3 regions of the Mesorhizobium sp. LSJC285A00 genome follow, and region 1 is predicted to be linked to each of the others. Evidence: predicted binding sites of a transcription regulator. Region 1 holds the regulator's gene; each other region holds the start of a gene.
What was found. Region 1 encodes PhoB, which activates phosphate uptake and scavenging genes when phosphate is short. Its sites were predicted from a motif close to TGTCATNNANCTGTCAT; they were not measured.
Positions count from the first base shown of each region.

Region 2: a site for PhoB is predicted at 2,986-3,002, ahead of X726_RS159595 (bifunctional 2',3'-cyclic-nucleotide 2'-phosphodiesterase/3'-nucleotidase). Genes of this name have one in related genera too.
Region 3: a site for PhoB is predicted at 3,268-3,284, ahead of X726_RS140725 (YdcH family protein). Genes of this name have one in related genera too.

Region 1 is NZ_AYVK01000015.1:52,681-59,774, reverse strand. Features, by position in the region: gene pstA (phosphate ABC transporter permease PstA) at 1-515, shown strand, start outside; gene pstB (phosphate ABC transporter ATP-binding protein PstB) at 533-1,357, shown strand; gene phoU (phosphate signaling complex protein PhoU) at 1,399-2,103, shown strand; gene phoB (phosphate regulon transcriptional regulator PhoB) at 2,120-2,809, shown strand; gene X726_RS154045 (ROK family protein) at 2,840-4,075, opposite strand; gene xylF (D-xylose ABC transporter substrate-binding protein) at 4,341-5,381, shown strand; gene X726_RS154055 (sugar ABC transporter permease) at 5,526-6,842, shown strand; gene X726_RS154060 (ATP-binding cassette domain-containing protein) at 6,855-7,094, shown strand, end outside.
Region 2 is NZ_AYVK01000008.1:205-7,298, reverse strand. Features, by position in the region: gene X726_RS159590 (cyclopropane-fatty-acyl-phospholipid synthase family protein) at 1-844, shown strand, start outside; gene X726_RS159595 (bifunctional 2',3'-cyclic-nucleotide 2'-phosphodiesterase/3'-nucleotidase) at 905-2,884, opposite strand; gene X726_RS159600 (NAD(P)/FAD-dependent oxidoreductase) at 3,026-4,291, opposite strand; gene X726_RS159605 (5-formyltetrahydrofolate cyclo-ligase) at 4,473-5,138, shown strand; gene X726_RS159610 (hypothetical protein) at 5,194-5,457, opposite strand; partial or broken gene X726_RS01000000166740 (Lrp/AsnC ligand binding domain-containing protein) at 5,518-5,700, opposite strand; gene X726_RS1000000170390 (hypothetical protein) at 5,875-6,213, shown strand; gene X726_RS159615 (Lrp/AsnC family transcriptional regulator) at 6,286-6,759, opposite strand; partial or broken gene X726_RS159620 (alanine dehydrogenase) at 6,915-7,094, shown strand, end outside.
Region 3 is NZ_AYVK01000052.1:15,401-22,494, reverse strand. Features, by position in the region: gene X726_RS140700 (amino acid ABC transporter permease) at 1-347, opposite strand, end outside; gene X726_RS140705 (amino acid ABC transporter permease) at 349-1,014, opposite strand; gene X726_RS140710 (transporter substrate-binding domain-containing protein) at 1,084-1,914, opposite strand; gene X726_RS140715 (IclR family transcriptional regulator) at 2,071-2,886, shown strand; gene X726_RS140720 (YdcH family protein) at 2,911-3,114, opposite strand; gene X726_RS140725 (YdcH family protein) at 3,354-3,533, shown strand; gene ispG (flavodoxin-dependent (E)-4-hydroxy-3-methylbut-2-enyl-diphosphate synthase) at 3,821-5,074, shown strand; gene X726_RS140735 (lytic transglycosylase domain-containing protein) at 5,078-5,935, shown strand; partial or broken gene X726_RS03635 (chloramphenicol phosphotransferase) at 5,950-6,303, shown strand; gene X726_RS1000000172500 (hypothetical protein) at 6,299-6,496, shown strand; gene X726_RS140740 (sterol desaturase family protein) at 6,664-7,094, shown strand, end outside.

The DNA.
Region 1 (7,094 bases):
TGCCGTCGATCGTCTTCGGTCTGCTTGGCCTTGCCGTGTTCATCAACTTCCTCGGCATGCCGCGCTCGGCTTCCTTCGTCGGCGGCCTGGTGCTGACCTTGATGACATTGCCGACCATAATCATCACCACGCGCGCCGCCCTCGCCGCGGTGCCGCCGTCGATCCGCTCGGCGGCCCTAGGTCTCGGCGCCTCCAAGATGCAGATGGTGTTCCATCACATCCTGCCGCTTGCCGCCCCAGGCATCCTTACCGGCACCATCATCGGCCTGGCGCGTGCGCTCGGCGAGACAGCACCGCTGCTCTTGATCGGCATGGTCGCTTTCGTCGCCGATTATCCGACGACGCCTTTCGATCCGGCGACCGCGCTGCCGGTTCAGATCTATATGTGGGCAAACGAGGCTGAGCGCGCTTTTGTCGAGCGCATGTCCGGCGCCATCATCATCCTGCTCGTCTTCCTCATGGCCATGAACATCACCGCGATCGTGCTCCGGCGCCGCTTCGAGCGGCGCTGGTAGAAAAAAGGCAATTTGGTATGAACATCATGACCGAACAGTCCCTTGAGAATGCAGTGGGCGACAAAATGAACGCCAAGTCGAACGAAGTCATCAAGATGCGCGGCGACAAGGTCGGCGTCTTCTACGGCGAGAAGCAGGCGTTGTTCGACGTCAATCTCGACGTCCGCCAGAACCAGGTGACGGCGCTGATCGGCCCGTCCGGCTGCGGCAAGTCGACCTTCCTGCGCTGCCTCAACCGCATGAACGACACCATCGATTCGGCGCGGGTGACCGGCAAGATCACGCTCGATGAAGACGACATCTACGACAAGAACATCGATGTCGTCGAACTGCGCGCCCGCGTCGGCATGGTGTTCCAGAAACCCAACCCGTTCCCGAAGTCGATCTACGAGAACGTCGCCTACGGCCCGCGCATCCATGGGCTGGCCAAGCGCAAGTCCGACATGGACCAGATCGTCGAGCAGAGCCTGAAGAAGGCGGCGATCTGGAACGAGGTCAAGGACCGCCTGCAGGAGCCCGGCACCGGCCTGTCCGGCGGCCAGCAGCAGCGCCTGTGCATCGCGCGCGCCATCGCCGTGTCGCCGGAGGTGATCCTGATGGACGAGCCCTGCTCGGCGCTCGATCCGATCGCCACCGCCCGTGTCGAGGAGCTGATCGACGAACTGCGCCAGAACTACACGATCGTCATCGTCACCCACTCGATGCAGCAGGCGGCGCGCGTGTCGCAGCGCACGGCGATGTTCCATCTCGGCTATCTCGTCGAGGAGGGCGCCACCGACAAGATGTTCACCAACCCCGACGACAAGCGCACCCAGGACTACATTACCGGCCGCTTCGGCTGAGCCGTCCGGCGGGTGAATTTTCAGGCACGAGGACCAAGATCATGGGTGAACATACCGTCGCCTCCTTCGATGAAGAGCTCGGGCAGATCAGCAAGCTGATCCGCGACATGGGCGATCTGGCAGGCTCGATGGTCAGCGGCTCGACCAGGGCGCTGCTCAATTCGGACAATGCGCTGGCACAGCGTGTCGTTTCCGACGACGCCATCATGGATGCGCGCCAGCGCGAACTGGACGACCGCGCCATCACGCTGATCGCCAAGCGCCAGCCGATGGCCAACGATCTGCGCGCCGTGGTCGGCTCGATCCGCATGGCCGGCGACCTCGAGCGCATCGGCGATCTCGCCAAGAACATCGCCAAACGCGTCGGCACCGTGGGCTTGAGCGTCACGCCGCGCGACCTCTCGCACTCCATCGATGCCATGGCGCAACTGGTGCTGATCCAGGTGCAAGGCGTCGTCGAGGAATATGCCGCCACCGATGCGGCAGCTCTTGCAAAACTCAGGAATGACGACGAGCGCATCGACGTCAAATACACGTCCGTGTTTCGTGAGCTCTTGACCTACATGATGGAAGACCCTCGCAACATCACCGCCTGCACGCATCTCTTGTTCTGCGCCAAGAATCTTGAGCGCATCGGCGATCATGTCACCAACATCGCCGAAAATGCGTATTATGTGCTGACCGGCCAGCAATTGCCCGCCAATCGTCCGAAGCAGGACGAGACGGCGATGGCCACGCCGGCCTGATGAGGGTGAACTGCCTATGATCGCGCCACGCATCATGGTCGTGGAGGACGAGGAGCCGCTAGGCGTGCTCCTCCGCTACAACCTCGAATCCGAAGGCTATCACGTCGAGGTGGTGACACGCGGCGACGAGGCCGAGATCCGCCTGCAGGAAAACGTGCCCGATCTCCTGGTGCTCGACTGGATGGTGCCCGCTGTTTCCGGCATCGAGCTCTGTCGGCGGCTTAGAGTGCGGCCCGAAACCGAGCGGCTGCCGATCATCATGCTGACCGCGCGCGGTGAGGAAAGCGATCGCGTGCGCGGCCTGTCCACCGGTGCCGACGACTATCTGGTCAAGCCATTCTCGACGCCGGAGTTCATGGCGCGCGTGAAAGCGCTGCTGCGCCGGGCCAAGCCGGAAGTGCTGTCCAGCGTGCTCAAGGTCGGCGACATCGTGCTCGATCGAGAATCGCACCGGGTCTACCGCAAGAAGAGCGAGATCAGGCTCGGACCGACCGAGTTCCGGCTGCTCGAATTCATGATGCGCCATCCCGGCCGCGTGTTCTCGCGCAGCCAGCTGCTCGACAATGTCTGGGGCGAGACGATCTATATTGACGAGCGAACCGTCGACGTGCATGTCGGGCGGCTGCGCAAGGCCGTCAACAACGGCCGCATGCCGGATGTCATCCGTACCATTCGCGGCGCCGGCTACGCTATCAGGGAAGACTAGGATGCTGCGCGTCGCGCCGTTGCCGGCCATTCAGGCGACATGCTTGCCGGATTTTGCCTGAATGCCCGGCGCGAAAATCTCCTGGTCGACGAAGCCGAGCGCGCGCATGGCACAGCCTTCGCGGATCAGCGGCAGCTCGTTGGGCTCGGTGTCGAAGGAGATCGATTTCGAGTGCTGGCCGCCGGCGGTCTGGGCGATCGCTTCGCGCAATGCCGGTTCGATCAGGTCGAAGGCGGCAGCGCTGACGCCGACCATGGCGACGGGTGCCGGATCGATCAGAGCAAACAGGCTGCCGAGGCCGAAGCCGAGCGCCTCACCGGCCCTGCGATAGGCTTCGCGCTCCGGGCCATCGGTTTCGCGGGCGCGCGCGGCGAGTGCGCGCATATCAGCGTCGCCGATATCGACCGGCTCGGCATCTTCGCTCATCATTCTGGCGCTGCGCCAGATGGCGTAGTTTCCGGCATAGGCCTCGACGCAGCCGCGCCGCCCGCAGCGGCAGAGCGCGCCGCCCGGACGGTGGATCATGTGGCCGAACTCGCCGCCCGAGGAATGGGTGCCGGTGAACAGTTCGCCTTTCAGCACCAGTCCCATGCCGATGCCGTGCGACAAGAGGATGGCGATAAAATTGTCGCGGTAGCGCTCGGGCTGGCGCCATTGCAGCGCCACCGCCATCATATTGCAGTCGTTCTCCATGGTGGCCGGAATGCCGAATTCCGCTTCCAACATGTCGGCGAAGGCAATGTCGGTCAGTGGCGTGATTGGCGACCACAGCATGGCCCGCGCCTGCGAATCGGTGATGCCCTGGATGCCCATGGCAATGCGGGCGATGCTCTGGACGTCCAGGTCCGGGTCCTCGAGACGCCGCCGGACGATTGCTACGCATTCGCCGATCAGTTCGTCGCGCGGCATGGTCAGCGTGTCGAGCCGGCGCTGTTCTTCCGCGACCACCTGGCCGGCATAGTCGATGACGGTGACGGAGAGGAAGTTCAGCGACAGCACCACGGTCATCACCGCCGCCGCTTCCGGATTGAGGCCAAGGCCGACCTGCGGCCGGCCGCGTTTCAGCGAGCCGGTCTCGCCAGGCTTGCCTTCAATCAGGATGCCTTCTTGAATCAGATCAGACGAGATTGCCGATATGGTCGAATGGCTGAGGCCGGTGGTCGCCGCAATCTCGGTCCGCGACGGCTGGCCGGCCCGGCGCACGGCCGAAATCACCATCGCGCGGTTGCGACGGCGCAGATCGTCGTGGCGGATTCCAACCGACATTTGTTTCCTCCCGGCCTCCTCGCGCCTCATGATAGTGAAGGCGTTCGACGGCACCAGCCAAATATTGGCAGACGCCGGCAGCCCTGTCATTGTTTATTGCGGAGCTCGAAAAAATTCGGCAAGGCCATCAGAAACCATCAGAATCGATGTTGACAGCGCTTTATCATTGAACCAGTATTTTTTCGAGGCTCGAAAAAATGGAGCCTCTGTGTGCAGGCCTTCGGGCCGGTTTTGTCGCGCCGTGCGCGGCGCAGGGAGGGTTATAATGAACAGATTTGCAGCCGCCATGCTGGCGGGCGTCGCCATGTCGCTGGCGCTGGTCTCGGTCGCGCAGGCGAAGGACAAGGTCATCGGCGTGTCGTGGTCGAACTTCCAGGAAGAGCGCTGGAAGACCGACGAGGCGGCGATGAAAACGGCGATCGAGGCTGCCGGCGACAAGTACATTTCCGCCGACGCGCAGTCCAATCCCGGCAAGCAGCTGACCGACGTCGAAAGCCTGATCTCGCAGGGCGCCAACTCGCTGATCATCCTGGCGCAGGACGCCTCGGCCATCGGCCCGGCGGTGCAGAAGGCGCTGGACGAAGGCATTCCGGTCGTCGGCTATGACCGCCTGATCGAGAACAAGGACGTCTTCTACCTGACCTTCGACAACAAGGAAGTCGGCCGCATGCAGGCCCGCGAAGTGTTCAAGGCGAAGCCCGAAGGCAACTATGTCTTCATCAAGGGCTCTGGCTCGGATCCGAATGCCGATTTCCTGTTCTCGGGCTCGATGGAAGTGCTCAAGGAAGCCATCGACTCGGGCAAGATCAAGAATGTCGGCGAGGCCTATACCGATGGCTGGCTGCCGGCCAACGCCCAGAAGAACATGGAACAGTTCCTGACCGCCAACGACAACAAGGTCGATGCCGTGGTTGCGGCCAATGACGGCACCGCCGGCGGCGTTGTCGCCGCGCTGACGGCGCAGGGCCTCGCCGGAACGGTTCCGGTCTCGGGCCAGGATGGCGACCATGCCGCTCTGAACCGCATCGCACTCGGCACGCAGACGGTGTCGGTGTGGAAGGACGCGCGCGAACTCGGCAAGAACGCCGCCGAGATCGCCTCGCAGCTTGCCGATGGCAAGAAGACGGGCGACATTGCCGGCGCCAAGGACTTCACCACGCCTGGCGGCAACACCGTCAAGTCGCTGTTCCTGACCCCCGTCGCGATCACCAAGGACAACCTCAACGTCGTCATCGACGCCGGCTGGATCAAGAAGGACGAAGTCTGCACGGGCGTCGCCGCCGGCAGCGTCGCGGCTTGCAACTGATCTCGACGACTTGAAGAAATGAGGCGCCGCGGCTGTCAAGCCGCGGCGTTTTCTCTACGAGAATTGTGTGTTTCCGCCATCGGCGGCAAACTTCTAGGCTGTGGTCCGGCATCCGCGCCAGACGGCAAGCCGCTGGAGGACATCATGACCGACACGACCTCAAATCCGCAGGCCGATACGGCACGAGCGTCTGAACTCGGCGCGGTCGCCCGGTTCCTGAAAGCGACCGAGCTCGACACGCGCATGCTCGGCATGGTCGGCGCGCTGCTGGTCGTCTGGGTCGGCATACATATCCTGTCGGGTGGGCTTTTCCTGACGCCGCGCAATCTTTGGAACCTGTCGGTGCAGACGTCCTCGGTCGCGATCATGGCGACCGGCATGGTACTGGTCATCGTCATGCGCAACATCGACCTTTCGGTGGGCTCCGTCGAAGGCGTGATCGGCATGATCATGGGCGTGGCACAGGCCGAATTCCTCATTCGCGTCATCGGCTTCCAGCTTGGAAACCCCTGGCTCTGGGTCGTCGCGCTTGCCGCCGGCGTGGTGCTTGGTCTGCTGATCGGCGCGTTCCAGGGCTTCATCATCGCCTATATGCAGGTTCCGGCCTTCATCGTGACGCTTGGTGGCCTGCTGGTCTGGCGTGGCATGGCATGGCTCATCACCAGCGGGCGCACGGTCGCGCCACTCGACGCCACCTTCCAGCTGATGGGCGGCGGACCACGCGGCTCGATTGGCGCCGCTGCCAGCTGGATCGTCGGCATCGTCGCCTGCGCGGCGGTCGCCTTCGCGCTGCTCAACGGTCGCTCGCAGCGCAAGCGCTTCAGCTTTCCACTGCGCCCCGTCTGGGCCGAGACCCTGCTTGGCGTGGTCGCTTGCGCGGCCATCCTCGGCGCCGTGTGGATCGCCAATTCCTATCCATGGCCGATCGGCATCGTGCGCCAGTACGCACAGCAGAACGGCATCACCGTTCCCGAAGGCGGGCTGTTCATCGCGCATGGCATCGCCATACCGGTGCTGATGGCGGTGATTGTCGGCATCATCATGACGTTCATCACCAAGCGCACGCGTTTCGGCCGCTATGTCTTCGCCATCGGCGGCAATCCGGAGGCAGCGGAACTCGCCGGCATCAACACGCGCTGGGTGACCATGAAGGTGTTCATGATCATGGGTGTGCTGGCTGCAATCAGCGCGGCGATCTCGTCGGCCCGTCTCAATGCGTCAACCAATGCGCTGGGCACACTGGACGAGCTTTTGGTGATCGCGGCCGCTGTCATCGGCGGCACGTCGCTCGCGGGCGGCGCCGGAACGGTGATGGGCGCCATGCTCGGCGCGCTTCTGATGCAGTCGCTGCAATCCGGCATGGTGCTGCTCGGCATCGACTCGCCGCTCCAGAGCATTGTCGTTGGCGCTGTCCTGGTCATCGCCGTCTGGCTCGACACCGTCTACCGCAAGCGCGTCTAGGGAGGAACGATTATGGAAAAAACTGCTCCCACCGGTACGCCACTGATCGACATGCGCAACATCTCGATCGCGTTCGGTGGCATTCGCGCCGTCGACGATGCGTCCATCGATCTTTTCCCGGGCGAAGTGGTGGCGCTGCTTGGCCACAACGGCGCCGGTAAGTCGACGCTGATCAAGATCCTGTCGGGCGCCTACAAGCGCGATGCCGGCCAGATCTTGGTCAACGGCCAGGAGGCCTCGATCTCCAATCCG
Region 2 (7,094 bases), on a different contig from region 1:
GTTCAACGAAAACACCCGCACCGGCTCGAAGCGCAACATCTCGGCGCATTACGATCTCGGCAACGCCTTCTACAAGCAATGGCTCGATCCCAGCATGACCTATTCGTCGGCGCTCTATGCGACCGGCGCCAACGACCTGGAAAGCGCTCAGGCCGCCAAATACCGCGCGCTGGCCAAGGATACCGGCATCGGCAAGAAGGACCATGTGCTCGAGATCGGCTGCGGCTGGGGCGGTTTTGCCGAATTTGCCGCGCGCGAGATCGGCTGCCGCGTCACCGGCCTGACCATCAGCCGCGAACAGCACGATTTCGCCAAGGCGCGCATCCAGAAGGCGGGACTGTCTGACAAGGTCGACATCAAGCTGCAGGATTACCGAGACGAAACGGGCACTTACGACCGCATCGCCTCGATCGAGATGTTCGAGGCGGTCGGCGAAAAATATTGGCCGGTATTTTTCGGCAAGATGAAGGCGTGCTTGAGGCCCGGCGGCACCGCCGGCCTGCAGATCATCACCATCAACGAGGCCGCCTACGACACCTATCGGGCGAGGCCGGATTTCATCCAGCGCTATGTCTTCCCAGGCGGCATGCTGCCGACGCCGTCGATCCTGAAGACGCTGGGCAGCGACCATGGCCTTGCCCATCTGCGCGAGCGCGTCTTTCCGGACGACTATGCCCGCACGCTTGCCGAATGGCGCAACCGCTTCTGGGCGTCGTGGGAAAAGATCGTCCCGCTCGGCTTCGACGACCGCTTCAAGAAGCTTTGGGAATTTTATCTCCACTATTGCGAAGCCGGCTTTAGAGCCAGCTACATCGACGTGCGCCAAGTGGTCTACAAAGCCTGATCCGAAGCGTGATTGAGCGGGCGTATGCCCGCTCGTTTTCCCTGTTAGCTGCACGTTGCCTCAAAGCAGGATGCGATACTTCGCAAACCCGGATTCGCCCTCGCCGGCCGGCTCGATCTTGAGCGATTTCACTCCCGATATAAAATCCTTCGCTTTGGGGCCGGTCTCGAACACGACGCTGGTGCCGGGCAGCGGCGTGAACGACCAATTGTCGTCGGCCGAGGGATTGATCGTGCCTTCGCTGACGACGTAGCGCACGATCACGTCGCGGTTGGTGTCCGGCGCCTCGTAGATGATCTTCGAGGCATTGATGTCGGGGAAATTGCCGCCACCGCCGGCGCGGTAATTGTTGGTGGCGACGACGAATTTCGCTGCCGGATCAATAGGCTTGCCGTCGAAGCTGAGGCCGACGATGCGGTTCGAGCCGGCATTGGCGACGCCACCCTTGGCATCGTATTTCGGCAGCTGCGACAGGTCTATTCCGTAGCTGACGCCATCGATCACATCGAAATTGTAGGACGGGAATTCGGTGTCGATGAGCGCCTGGTCGGCCTTGCCCGGCTCGATCTTCCTGAAAATGCCGGCCGACATTTCCAGCCATTCCTTCACTTGCGCGCCGGTGATTTCGACGGCGCGCACCGTGTTCGGATAGAGATAGAGGTCGGCGACGTTCTTGATGGCGATGTCGCCCACCGGCACGTCGGTATAGTAGTCGGCGCCGTTGCGCCCGCCGGCCTTGAAGGGTGCTGCCGCCGACAGCAGCGGCACATCCTTCCACTGCGTGCTCTTCAATATGTCCTTGAGGTACCAGCTCTGCGCCTGGTTGACGATCTGCACCGACGGATCGTCGGCGACCAGCGCGAAATAGGAATAGAGCGGCGCCGAGGTCTTGCCGACCGGTCGGCGGACATAGGCAAGTGTCGCCTCATGGTCCGCCTTCAGCGCATCGACGACGCGCTGGTCGTCCGCCACCGTCGGCTTGTTTGCCTTGTCGACGCGCTGGTAGATCGGCCTTGCCTCCGATGTGGCCGAGGCTACGCGCCATTTCGATCCGTCCCGTTCCAGAAGCAGATCGATCAGTCCCATGTGCGAGCCCCAGAAACCGCCCATCACGGCGGGCTTGCCCTGCAGCGTGCCTTTCTCGGTGTCGACGCCTTCGAGCGCCTGAAAATCCTTCTTGCCGGGGAAGACGAGATGCTGATGGCCGGTGAACACCGCATCGATGCCTTCGACGCCGGCGACGAAGAAGGAGGCGTTCTCCATGCCGTCGCCCTGCTTGATATCGATGCCGGAATGCGAGAGCGCGATGACGATGTCGGCGCCCTCCTCCTTGATCTGCGGCACCCATGCCCTGGCCGCCTCGACGATGTCGCGCGTCCTGACATTGCCTTCCAGGTTCTTCAGGTCCCAGACCATGATCTGCGGCGGCACAAAGCCGATGATGCCGATCTTGATCGGCTGCTCGGCGCCCGACCCGTCCTTGATCTTCTTGTCGAGGATGACATAGGGCTTGAGGTAGAGCTTGTCGTCGCGCGGTTTGGCGGCAAGCTCGGTGCCGCGGATCAGATTGGCGCAGACGAAGGGGAAATTGGCTCCGGCCAGCACCTTGTCGAGGAACGACAGGCCGTAATTGAACTCGTGATTGCCGAGCGTCGAGCATTCATAGCCCAGCAGGTTCATGCCCTTCATGATCGGATGCAGATCGCCTTCCTTGAGGCCCTTCTCATAGGCGATGTAATCGCCCATCGGATTGCCCTGCAAAAGATCGCCATTGTCGATCAGCATCGCATTGGTGGCTTCCTTGCGCACCGCCGCGATCAGTGAGGCCGTCCGTGACAGGCCCATCGTGTCGTTGGCTTTGTCGGCGTAGTAGTCGTAAGGCAGCACATTCACATGGATGTCGGTGGTCTCCATGATCCTCAGATGCGCCTGATTGGCCTGCGCGCGGGCGGAAAACGGATGGAGCATGATCAGCGCCCCGCTGGCGGCCGTACCGGCAAGAAAACTACGGCGGGAGACGGGGTAATTGAGATGCGGCATTGGTTTTCCTTCCCAGCGACGTGACAAGATCCCAGCCCCGGGCGGAAGCTTCGCGCCGAAAACCGGCCATGTCCATCGGGAAGTCAGTCGATCAGCAAAAGGTGACGGCTGGATGAATATCCTTGGCCGCGGTTGAGAACCTCAGCCCTTGTCATCGTCGCCCTGGGTGATCAGCCGCGCGCTGCGCTGGCCGGTGAAATAGATCCATAGCCAGCTAAGCGACACCGAGAGCCGGTTGCGGAAACCGATCAGGAAGTAGATATGCGCCACGCCCCACAGCCACCAGGCAAGCCATCCCGTGAGCTTGATCGAGCCGAAATCGATCGCGGCTGCCCACTTGCCGATCGTCGCCAGGTCGCCGGCATGTTTGTAGCGGAAAGGCCGCGGCGCGCCATCGCCGGCCAGCCGCGCCCTGATCGTCGCGGCGACATGCTTGCCCTCCTGCTTGGCCGAGGGCGCCACGCCGGGCACCGGTTTGCCGTCCGGCCGCAAGACATGCGCGGTGTCGCCGATGACGAAGATTTCAGGACTGTTCGGCACGGTCAGATCGGGCTCGACCATTACCCTGCCCGCCCGGTCCACCGGCGCGCCCAGCCACTCTCCCGCGGGTGAAGCCGCCACGCCGGCGGCCCACAGGATGGTTCGCGCCGGCAGATGCGTATCGCCAAAGACGACGCCTTCGGCATCGAGGCGCGTGACGGCGCGGCCAAGCTCGACCGTGACGCCCCGCCGCTCCAGCGCCTTGCGCGCATAGTCGGACAGCTTTGGCGCGAAATTGGCTAGGATCCTGTCTCCGGCCTCGACCAGCACCACACGCGCCTCACGCGTGTCGATGTTGCGGAATTCGCCGCGCAGCGTTTCATGCGCGAGTTCGACAATGGTGCCGGCAAGCTCCACGCCGGTCGGGCCGCCGCCGACGATGACCAGTGTCAGCAGTGCCTGGCGCTTGGCCGGATCGGTCTCGCGCTCGGCCTGCTCGAAGGCGAGCAGGATGCGCCGCCGAATGGTGGTTGCGTCTTCAAGCGTCTTCAGCCCGGGCGCGAAAGGCTCCCATTCGTCGTGGCCGAAATAAGCATGACGCGCGCCGGTGGCGAGCACCAGCGTGTCGTAGGGAACAGAACTGCCGTCCTCAAGCAGCACGCGTTTGCCTGGACGGTCGACGCCGGTGACGTTGCCGAGCAGGGTCGTCACGTCCTCGCGCTTGCGCAGCAGATGACGGATCGGCCAGGCAACTTCCGAGGTCGCCAGCGAGGTGGTCGCCACCTGGTAAAGCAGCGGCTGGAAAAGGTGATGGTTGCGCTTGTCGATCATGGTGATGCGCACGGGTGCGCCGGCCAGCGCCCGGGTGAGTTCGAGACCGCCGAACCCTGCGCCGACGACAACGACATGATGGCTGGTTTCACTCATCGCATTCACCCCTGTTTGTCTCTCTTTATCTAGTGATTTTTGTGCACCGCAACAATGTCGCGGCGCGCTAGACTGCCGCGCGTAAGGCTGCCCAGGACTCGTCGCCGGATGTCGCGAATGCCTATGTCGGCAAGCCTGGACGGGTATAGCCTTGCAGGGGCTGGAACCACGGGAGTGAAGCATGGCCAACGACGATGACAAAGATCGCAAAGGGCGGGCGCAATATTCTTCGCCGCCTTGCTTCATGCACGAACTCGATCCGGAATTTCGCGCGCCATTGACCGACTGGACCGATGTGCGCCGTTGGCGCAAGGCCGAGCGCGAGCGTCTGATCGCGGCACGGTTGGCGGTTTCCGCCGATGCGCGGGTGGCGATGTCGCGGGCTATCGCCGAAGGGCTCGACGCGACCATCGGCGACATTGCCGGCCGCATGGTCAGCCTCTATTGGCCGTTTCGCGGCGAGCCGGACCTGCGGCCGTGGATGGCGTCGATCAACGAACGCGGCGGCCGCACGGCGCTGCCCATCGTGATCGAGAAGGGCCAGCCGCTGATCTTCCGCGCTTATGTGCCTGGCGACCGGCTGGAAAAAGGCGTCTGGAACATCCCTATCCCCGCCGAAGGCGACCCGGTGCTGCCCGACATCGTCATCTCGCCGATCGTCGGCATCGACCCGCGAAACTACCGCCTGGGCTATGGCGGCGGCTTCTTCGACCGCACGCTGGCTGCCATGCCGTTCAAGCCATTGGTCATCGGCGTCGGCTACGAACTGCAGCGCATCCCCACCATCTACCCGCAGCCGCACGACATCCCGATGGACCAACTGGTGACCGAGGTATTAAAAGCCTAGCGTGATGAGATTCAGAGACCCTCCGTGTGATCGCACATATTCATAAATATCACGCTTAGAAAAGATCGCCGTTGGTGTCATTCCCAGGCAACTGAGGAATATCCGCCTTACCGGCATCTTTATACTCGGCCAACAAACGAATGCGGCGATACACACTGAACAAAATTTTCAGCAAGACAAGCGGATCTCCGGTGCGCGCGTGTAGCGCACCTGCAGACGGAAGCTCAATCAATCGGGCCATGTCATTGGCATTGTCGGCGATTATCTTCACCTCTTCAGCGGCTTTTCTAGTATCCACTTTATTTGATTTTACGCACAATTCCGTGCACTCCGCTACTCAGTTCCTAAGCCTCTCCGCTTCTTCTCCATCGCCGCGCGATCAACAATCGCGCAAGGCAAAGGACGAACTGATCTTCATCACGTGCGGCATAACAGACAGCCACTTCTTGTGGATGCGTTGATAGCCCACGAGGTGCTTCGCCGCGATGCGCAGGATGTAGTCGTATTCACCCGACATCAGGTGGCAGGACAGCACATTTGGGCAGCACTTTATCGCCGCATCGAGGCCGGTTGACCGCCGTGTAGCAACACAAATGTTACGTGACAAAAATCCGACGTGGTCGATAAATACTCTTTAAGGGAACCATGCTGCAGCGAACCGCTTCGACATGCGCTTCGGGCGGATCCAACAGTGTCGAGCCGCTCTTGAATTGGCTGCTTCGCAACGGGTGGCGAGATGATCGGACGAACCATAGCAATTACCCTCGCAATTGCGTTTTCCCTTTCGCCTTTGCATGCGCAACCACGGCATCGTTTGCCGAGCGGCTACAAATGGGGCCGCTGCCTGCTTGTTGTTGGCGGTCAGACCCGCATATCCGGAAGGTGCTCTTATCAAATCGAGCAGGGCGGCGATTTCAATATCCAGGGACCGAAGCAAGTTTTTGCAGGGATCGACTATCCTGATCCGCATAGTGGCGCTGGTGAAATGTCTAAAGATTACTGGGCGGATGTCTACAAGGACGGTGATGTCTGGGCGGGCTATGCAAACTCCGACATTCGCGCCACCCACGGGTGATGAACGCTGGGAAGAACTTCGCCGCGAAGGCGCATGCTATATCGGGAAGGACGTCCGAGTATGTTTGTGGCGTTAAGCCAGTTCCGGCTTCATTCCCATGGCGGTCCGATCGACGATCTCGCGCAGGGCAAAGGATGAGTTGATCTTGGTCACATGCGGCATCGCCGACAGCCACTCCTTGTGGATGCGCTCATAGTCGACCAGATCCTTGGCGGCGATGCGCAGGATATAGTCGTATTCGCCCGACATCAGGTGGCACGACAGCACATTCGGGCAGCGCTTGATCGCCGCCTCGAAATCCGACAGCGTCTTTTCGAACTGTCCCGACAGCGATATGTGCACGATCGCCGTCATCTGGTGACCGAGCGCTGCATTCGAAAGCCGGGCGTGATAGCCGCGGATGGTGCCGGATTTCTCCAGATTGTCGAGCCGGCGCGAACAGGCCGACTGCGACAGGCCGACCCTTTCGGCGAGCGCCGCATTGGGTATGCGGCCATCCTTCTGCAGTGCCTCGAGAATGGCGATATCGATCCTGTCGAGCGGCATTTCTCGTGATTCCTGCGAAATTTCCTTGATTTCGCGCAACGATTATCGAAACGCGTGACCCCGCGCAAGCGCATTCGCAAACACCTGCGCAACGATTTGTGGTTCACTCGGTTGATACAGGGAACGAGCCCGAAGGGCCGGATCAGGAGAAGACTATGCGCGTCGGTTGCCCCAAGGAAATCAAGAACCACGAATACCGCGTCGGCCTGACGCCGGGCTCCGTCCGCGAATATGTCGCGCATGGTCATGAAGTGCTGGTCGAAAGCGGCGCCGGCGCCGGCATCGGCGCCGATGACAATGCCTACCGCGCCGCCGGCGCCACCATCGCCAGGACC
Region 3 (7,094 bases), on a different contig from region 1:
GACTGGCCCTTGGGAATAGAGCCGACGGCGCCCCGGAGATACTCAATGACCTGCGCCGTCTTGAACAAGGTCAGCGCCAGCACCGCCGCCGAGAAGGATTGCAGATGCAGGCCGATGGCCGGCAGGCCGTAATAGACGAAGAACATCAGCACCAGGATCGGGATGCCGCGGATGGTGTCGGAGAAGATGCGCACGGCCCAGCGCAGCGGCGCCGGGCCGTAGACCAGGCTGACGCCGAGCGCGACGCCGGCAATCAGCGACAGCACCACGACCAGCAGCGACACCCACAAAGTGATGGCGAAGCCCTGGGCGAGGAACGGTACGGCGTAGAGGATCTGGCTCAGCATGTCAGCGCGCAGCCCTGAACCGGCGTTCGACCAGCCGCAGTCCGAACAGCAGGGTGTAACCGGTCACCAGATACATCGCCGTCGTCACCAGATAGACCTCGACGATGCGGAAGGTGTTGAAGTTGATCCACTGGGCGCCGAAGGTGAGCTCGGGCACCGAGATCACCGAGGCGATCGACGTGTCCTTGAACAGCGAGATGAAGGTGTTGGACAGCGCCGGCAGCGTGATGCGCAGCATGGTCGGCAGGCGCACATGAACCAGCCGCTGCCAGGGCGTCAGGCCGATGGCTTTGCCGGCATCGAGCTGGCCGCGCGGCACGGCTTCCAGGCCGGAGCGGAACACCTCGACCAGATAGGCGCCGCTATAGACCGACAGCGTCAGCACGAACGAGGTCGGCGCGTCGTAGGCGACGTCGATCACCGTCGGCAGGCCGTAGAAGACGAGATAGACGAGCAGGATCAGCGGCACGTTGCGGATGAATTCGACGTAAGCCGCAATGATGGCGCGCACCACGCGTCCGGCCGAGACATACCAGACCGCCAGCATCAGGCCGATGACGACGCCGATGGCAATCGAAATCACGGCAAGCTCGAGGCTGAGCAGAAGGCCGCCCCACAGCTTGTCGAAATGCCGCCAGATCAGGTTGAAGTTGAGCGTATAGCCCATGCGTCTCCCGCAATAACCAAGGGGATGCGAACTAGAAGGCGGAAGGGCTAACCCTTCCGCCAGCGCTTGTCAGACAACCGGGAAACCCGGATGGCGGGCCGGCGGCTCTTGGCCGAAATAGTCCTTGAAGGCGGCGTCGTAGAGTGCGGTCTCATGGCCGAACATGGCGATGGTGAAGGTCTGGTTGACGAAGGTCAGCCAGTCCAGGTCGCCCTGCCTGACCGCCGCGCCGTAGAGCATCGAGTACCAGCTCTTGCCGGCATCGAAATATTTGTCGGGGTTGCGCGAGGCCAGCCAGCGCACGGTTGAAAGATCGACAGCGGCGGCATCGGCGCGTTTCGATTCCAGTGCCTGCAGCACATTGGCCTGGGTGTCGATCTGCAGCACCTGCGCCTCCGGCAGGGCGTAATGGACCGAGCTTTCGGCGTCGACATTCTGCAGGATCGAGATGCGCGTCGCCGAACCGCCGGCGAGCAGCTTGTCGAAGGTCTTGTTTTCCGCCGTCGGCAGCGTCAGCAGGGCGACGCCCTCGACATAGTATGGCCTGGAGAAGTGGATCAGCTGCGAGCGCTGCGCGGTCATGGTCATGAACTGGATGGTAATGTCGACCTTGTTGGTGGTGACATTGGGGATGCGCTGCGCCGGATCTTGCATGACGAACTCGACCTTGCTCGGATCGTCGAACAGACCCTTGGCCAGGATGCGGCCCATGGTGATGTCCATGCCGACCAGCTCGCCGGCATCGTTTTCGAAATGCCATGGCGCGTTGGTGCTGCCGGTGCCGACGATCAGCTTGCCGCGGTCAAGCGCGGTGCGCAGAACGCTGTCGGATGCGGCTTGTGCCGCCGCCTTTTCGGCGCTGACAGCGGTCATCACGCCCGCCGTTGCAAGCCCGGCCATGCCCAGTTTCAGAAAATCTCGCTTGGATGCGTCGTTCACTGCGACCTCCTGTTGTTTGAGTTCCCCTTACAGACACACGTGTCGCCGACCTGAATTGTCTCTTACAATAGACACATGTATCCTATACAAGACAGATACTAACATCAGGAATCAGTTATGCAAGACAGCAATGGACTCACGGATCGGGCGGAGCTTGGTCCAGCCGAGAGCCCGACGCCCGACAAGACCTCCGGCTCGCGCGAGAAGGGCCTCAACCGGGTGCTGGAGATCCTGGAATTCCTGCATGTCACGCAGCGCGCCATCGGCATTGGCGATCTCGCCAAGGGGGTGAATGCGCCGCGCTCCACCACCTATACGCTGGTGCGTTCGCTGGTCGATGCGGGTCTCCTGGAGATGGAGGGCGACGGCAACCGGGTCTATTTCGGCAAGAAGCTCTACCTCTATGGGATGGACTATGTCAGGGGCAACGACCTGCTTAGGCGGGGCCGGCAGGAGGTCGACAATCTGTCGCGCGAGACCGGCGAGACCTCCGAATTGTGCATGCTGCAAAGCGGGCGCTATACCATCGTCCATTCCAGCCCCGGCACCAGGCCGTTCCGCATCAGCTCGGCCACTGGCCTGCAGATCCCGCTGCCATGGACGGCATCGGGGCGGCTGCTTCTGGCCGGATTGGAAAGGGCCGCCATCCAGGACATGGTCTCGGAAGACGACCTTTTGCTGCCCGACGGCCGCAGGCTGCAGTTCGACGACTTCATTGCCGATATCGCGACGGCCAGAACGACCGGCTATTGCATCACTTCGGGGCTGGTCGACGCCTACACCAAATGCCTGGCCGCCCCTGTCTTCGCGGCCGCCGGCAAGGTCGAGGCGACGATGTGCCTGGTGGTGCCGATCGACACTTCAGCGGAGAAGACCGACGAATTGCTGACGTTGCTGCGCCATCGCGCGGCGCGGCTGTCGATAGCGGGGTGAGCAGTTAGGCCCCGAGGCCGTCGGCTAAGCGATGATGTCCGGAATGATCTTGTCTTCCAGCGCCATCAGCCGGTCCTTGAGGAAAAGCTTCTTCTTCTTCATGCGCTGGATCTGCAAGGGGTCGCAGCCCATGGCGATCATCGCATTGATGGCCGCGTCGAAATCGGCATGCTCCTGCTTCAGGCGGGAAAATTCGAGGCGGACATCGGCCTTTTCCTGGTCGGACATTCTCTACCGTCTGCATGTCTGCGGCGCCCGGCAATGGGCATGATTGGGCGGGGGCGGCATCAATTGCCGCCGGCGCGCAGCCAATATCACATATCACATTGTCGTGGAATGCTACCACGCAGCATTCGACATCGCAGCCGGATGGTGGCAGACTGTCATGGTGCCGTCACAGATGCGACCTGCGGTGGACGTGCCTTTGACGGCTGCAATCGAGGAAACCATGAAAGGGAGAACCAATCATGTCTCTTGCATCCCATCTTGATGAGTTGCAGCGGAAACACGGTGATATCGAACGCGAGATCGACGATGCGATGAACCATCCATCGGTCGACGACCTCGAAATCGTGAATCTGAAGCGACGCAAGCTGGCACTCAAGGACGAGATTGAAAAACTGAAGGCGAAACCGACGAGACACTGACGCCCTTCCAGGATTAGACGCGCCGCCTTGGCGCGTGACTATCGCTCCGGTGGCGACATGCCGCCGGAGGCCTGTTTTTGCTAGTGATTCCGATACTGTTGGCCGGCGAAACCCGTCTGTGGGGTCGCCGCGCTATTGCGATTTGGCGGCTCTGCTTGTCTGTCGCCATTGACAAGCCATCTTTGCTCCTCCACCTCATGCCCGAACCTCAGCGCTCTGCGCTGATAGCTGATCGAGCGTGCGTCGACGTGGACGTATGTCGCTCGGGTGATCAAGAGGCTGCCGGCATGACCGGGTATTTTTCCTCCCCCTTTGCGCGCCGGACATCGGTCGGCGTCGATGTCGGCGGCGTGGTCGTCGGCGGCGGCGCGCCGGTCGTCGTGCAGTCGATGACCAACACCGACACGGCCGATATCGACCAGACCGTCGCGCAGGTTGCGGCTTTGCATCGCGCTGGCTCCGAGATCGTGCGCATCACCGTCGATCGTGACGAGAGCGCCGCCGCCGTGCCGCGCATCCGCGAACGGCTCGAGCGGCTCGGCATCAATGTGCCGCTGGTCGGCGACTTCCACTATATCGGCCACAAGCTGCTGGCCGATCATCCGGCCTGTGCCGAGGCACTGGCCAAATACCGCATCAATCCTGGCAATGTCGGCTTCAAGGACAAGAAGGACCGCCAGTTCGCCGCGATCGTCGAAATGGCGATCAGGCATGACAAGCCGGTGCGCATCGGCGTCAATTGGGGGTCGCTCGATCAGGAGCTGCTCACCCGGCTGATGGACGAGAACCAGAGCCAAGGCTTCCCGCTGACGGCGCAGGAAGTAACCCGCGAGGCGATCGTGCAGTCGGCCATCCTGTCGGCCGAAATGGCCGAAGAGATAGGCCTCGCCCGCGAAAAGATCATCCTGTCGGCCAAGGTCAGCGGCGTGCAGGATTTGATCGCCGTCTATGCCGAGCTTGCCACGCGTTCCAACCATGCGCTGCATCTTGGCCTCACCGAAGCCGGCATGGGATCCAAGGGCATCGTCGCCTCGTCGGCTGCCATGGGCATCCTCTTGCAGCAAGGCATTGGCGACACCATCCGCATCTCGCTGACGCCGGAGCCGAATGGCGATCGCACACGCGAGGTGCAGGTCTCGCAGGAACTGCTGCAGACCATGGGCTTCCGTCAGTTCGTGCCGATCGTCGCCGCTTGCCCCGGCTGCGGCCGCACGACATCCACCGTGTTCCAGGAGCTCGCCCAGAACATCCAGGCCGATTTGCGCAAGAACATGCCGGTCTGGCGGGAGAAATATCCCGGCGTCGAGAACCTCAAGGTCGCGGTGATGGGCTGCATCGTCAACGGCCCCGGCGAATCCAAGCACGCCGATATCGGCATATCGCTGCCCGGCACCGGCGAGACGCCGACCGCACCCGTCTTCGTCGACGGCAAGAAGTCGGCGACGCTGCGCGGTCCGTCGATCGCCGCCGATTTCGAAAAAATGGTTGCCGACTATATCGAGCGGCGGTTTGGCCAGCACGGCAAAGCCGCGGCCGAATGAGCCATGCGGGGGCTGCTCAAAGCCGGTGTGATCCTGCTCTGCGGGCTGAGTGCCGGACAGGCACTTGCCGATCCACCGCAATCGCGCTCGGCGGCGAAACGATTGATCGGCCGTGTCTGTGACCTGATCGAGACGCATGCCGAGCGGAACGGCCTGCCGAAGGATTACTTCGCCCGGCTGATCTGGAAGGAAAGCCGCTTCGACCCCAATGCGGTGAGCCCGGTCGGTGCCGAAGGCATCGCCCAGTTCATGCCGGGCACCGCCAAGATGCGCGGGCTGGCCGATCCTTTCGACATCGACCAGGCGATCCCGGCTTCGGCGAAATATCTCGCCGAAATGAAGACCGGCTTCGGCAATCTCGGCCTGGCGGCGGCTGCCTACAATGCCGGCGAGAGCCGCGTTTCGCGCTGGCTGGATTCCGGCGGTTTCCTGCCGATGGAGACCGAGAGCTACGTCTTCGACATCATGGGCGAACCGGCCGACAAGTTTTCCGACAGCGCTTACGCCGGGACGGTCGAGCCGCTCGACGCGAAAACCAGCTTTGCCGTCGCCTGCCGCAAGCTGCCGGTGATCATGTCCAGAACCGTGGCGATGGCCTCGATCACTGTGAAGCCATGGGGCGTCCAGGTGGCCGGCAATTTCCGCAGGGGAGCTGCGATCAATCAGTGGCTGCGGGTCAGGAGCCGGTTTCCGGCGCTGCTTTCCGGTCGTGACCCGGTGGTCAGCCGGGTGCGCACGCCGATCGGCCGACGCGGCATCTACGCCGTCAGGATCGGCGTCGACGACCGTGCCGCCGCCAACGTCATCTGCCAGAAACTGCAAAGCGTCGGGGGCGCCTGTATCGTCGTGCGCAACCGATAGGCCGAGGGGGCGACATGACGGCCAAAATCGTCCTGCTTAATGGCGTCGGCAGCGCCGGCAAAAGCTCGATCGCCAGGGCGCTGCAAACGATCGCCACCGAGCCCTTCCTGCATGTCCAGATGGATGCTTTCATCGACATGCTGCCGCCGGCGCTGCAGGATCATGCCGACGGGTTTTCCTTTGAGACCGTGCTGGAAGACGGCAAGCCGTCGGTGGTGATCAGGAGCGGGCCGGTCGGCGCGCGAGCCATGCGCGGCATGCGCCATGCCATCGCCGCCATGGCCGGGCAAGGCAACAATCTCATTGTCGACGACGTCTTCAATGACGAGATAGCGGAGTACCGCATGCTGCTGTCGGGTTTCGATCTGCATCTGGTCGGCGTCATGGCGCCGCTGGAGGTGCTGGAAGCGCGCGAGGCCGCGCGCCGACAGGCTGCCTGGCCTGGCGCGCTGGCAATATGGACGCGTCCACAACGGCATGGACTACGACCTCGAAGTCGACACCAGCCGGCTGACGCCGCTTGAATGCGCCCGTCGCATCCAGGAAAGATTCCGACTATAGTGGCCGGTGTCTTTGACACGATTGCAGTTTTTACCAATTGCCCAAAAAGCCGATAGCCGTCTCTGGCCTGCAAAGTCGTGTCGATTAAATATTTATGAGCCCTGCTATAGTAAGACCGGTCGAAATTTCTGGCGAGACCTTTTGGGGGCCGTTAACGGGGGAGCATCATGGCAGTGGCAAATTTCCTTAGACGCGTTGTCGGCGAACTTGAAACGCCGCGCGCCAAACGGCCGTTCGGTTCTGGCTGGCTGTCCGGCTCGATTGGCTTGCTTGCCGGGGTCACCGCCCTGCTGATGGTCATCGTGCTGCGCTACCCGTCGCTTACATCGATGCCGGATCTGGCCCCCATCCACCAGATGCTGTTCTTCAAGCCGGTGCTCTATTTCGTCCTCATCTCCGGCTATATCCTGGCGATCCTCAGCATGACGCTGCGCAGGCAAAAGACGCTCGGCGCGGCAGCGATGTTCACTGTGCTGCTGGCGTCGCTGGTCGGCATGCTTCCGGTGCGCCATCAACTGCACATCGAAGGGGTGTTCTTCGGGCTTGATTTCTTCATCCTGAACGCTCTGTTCATGGGTGTGCTGTTCGTACCGCTCGA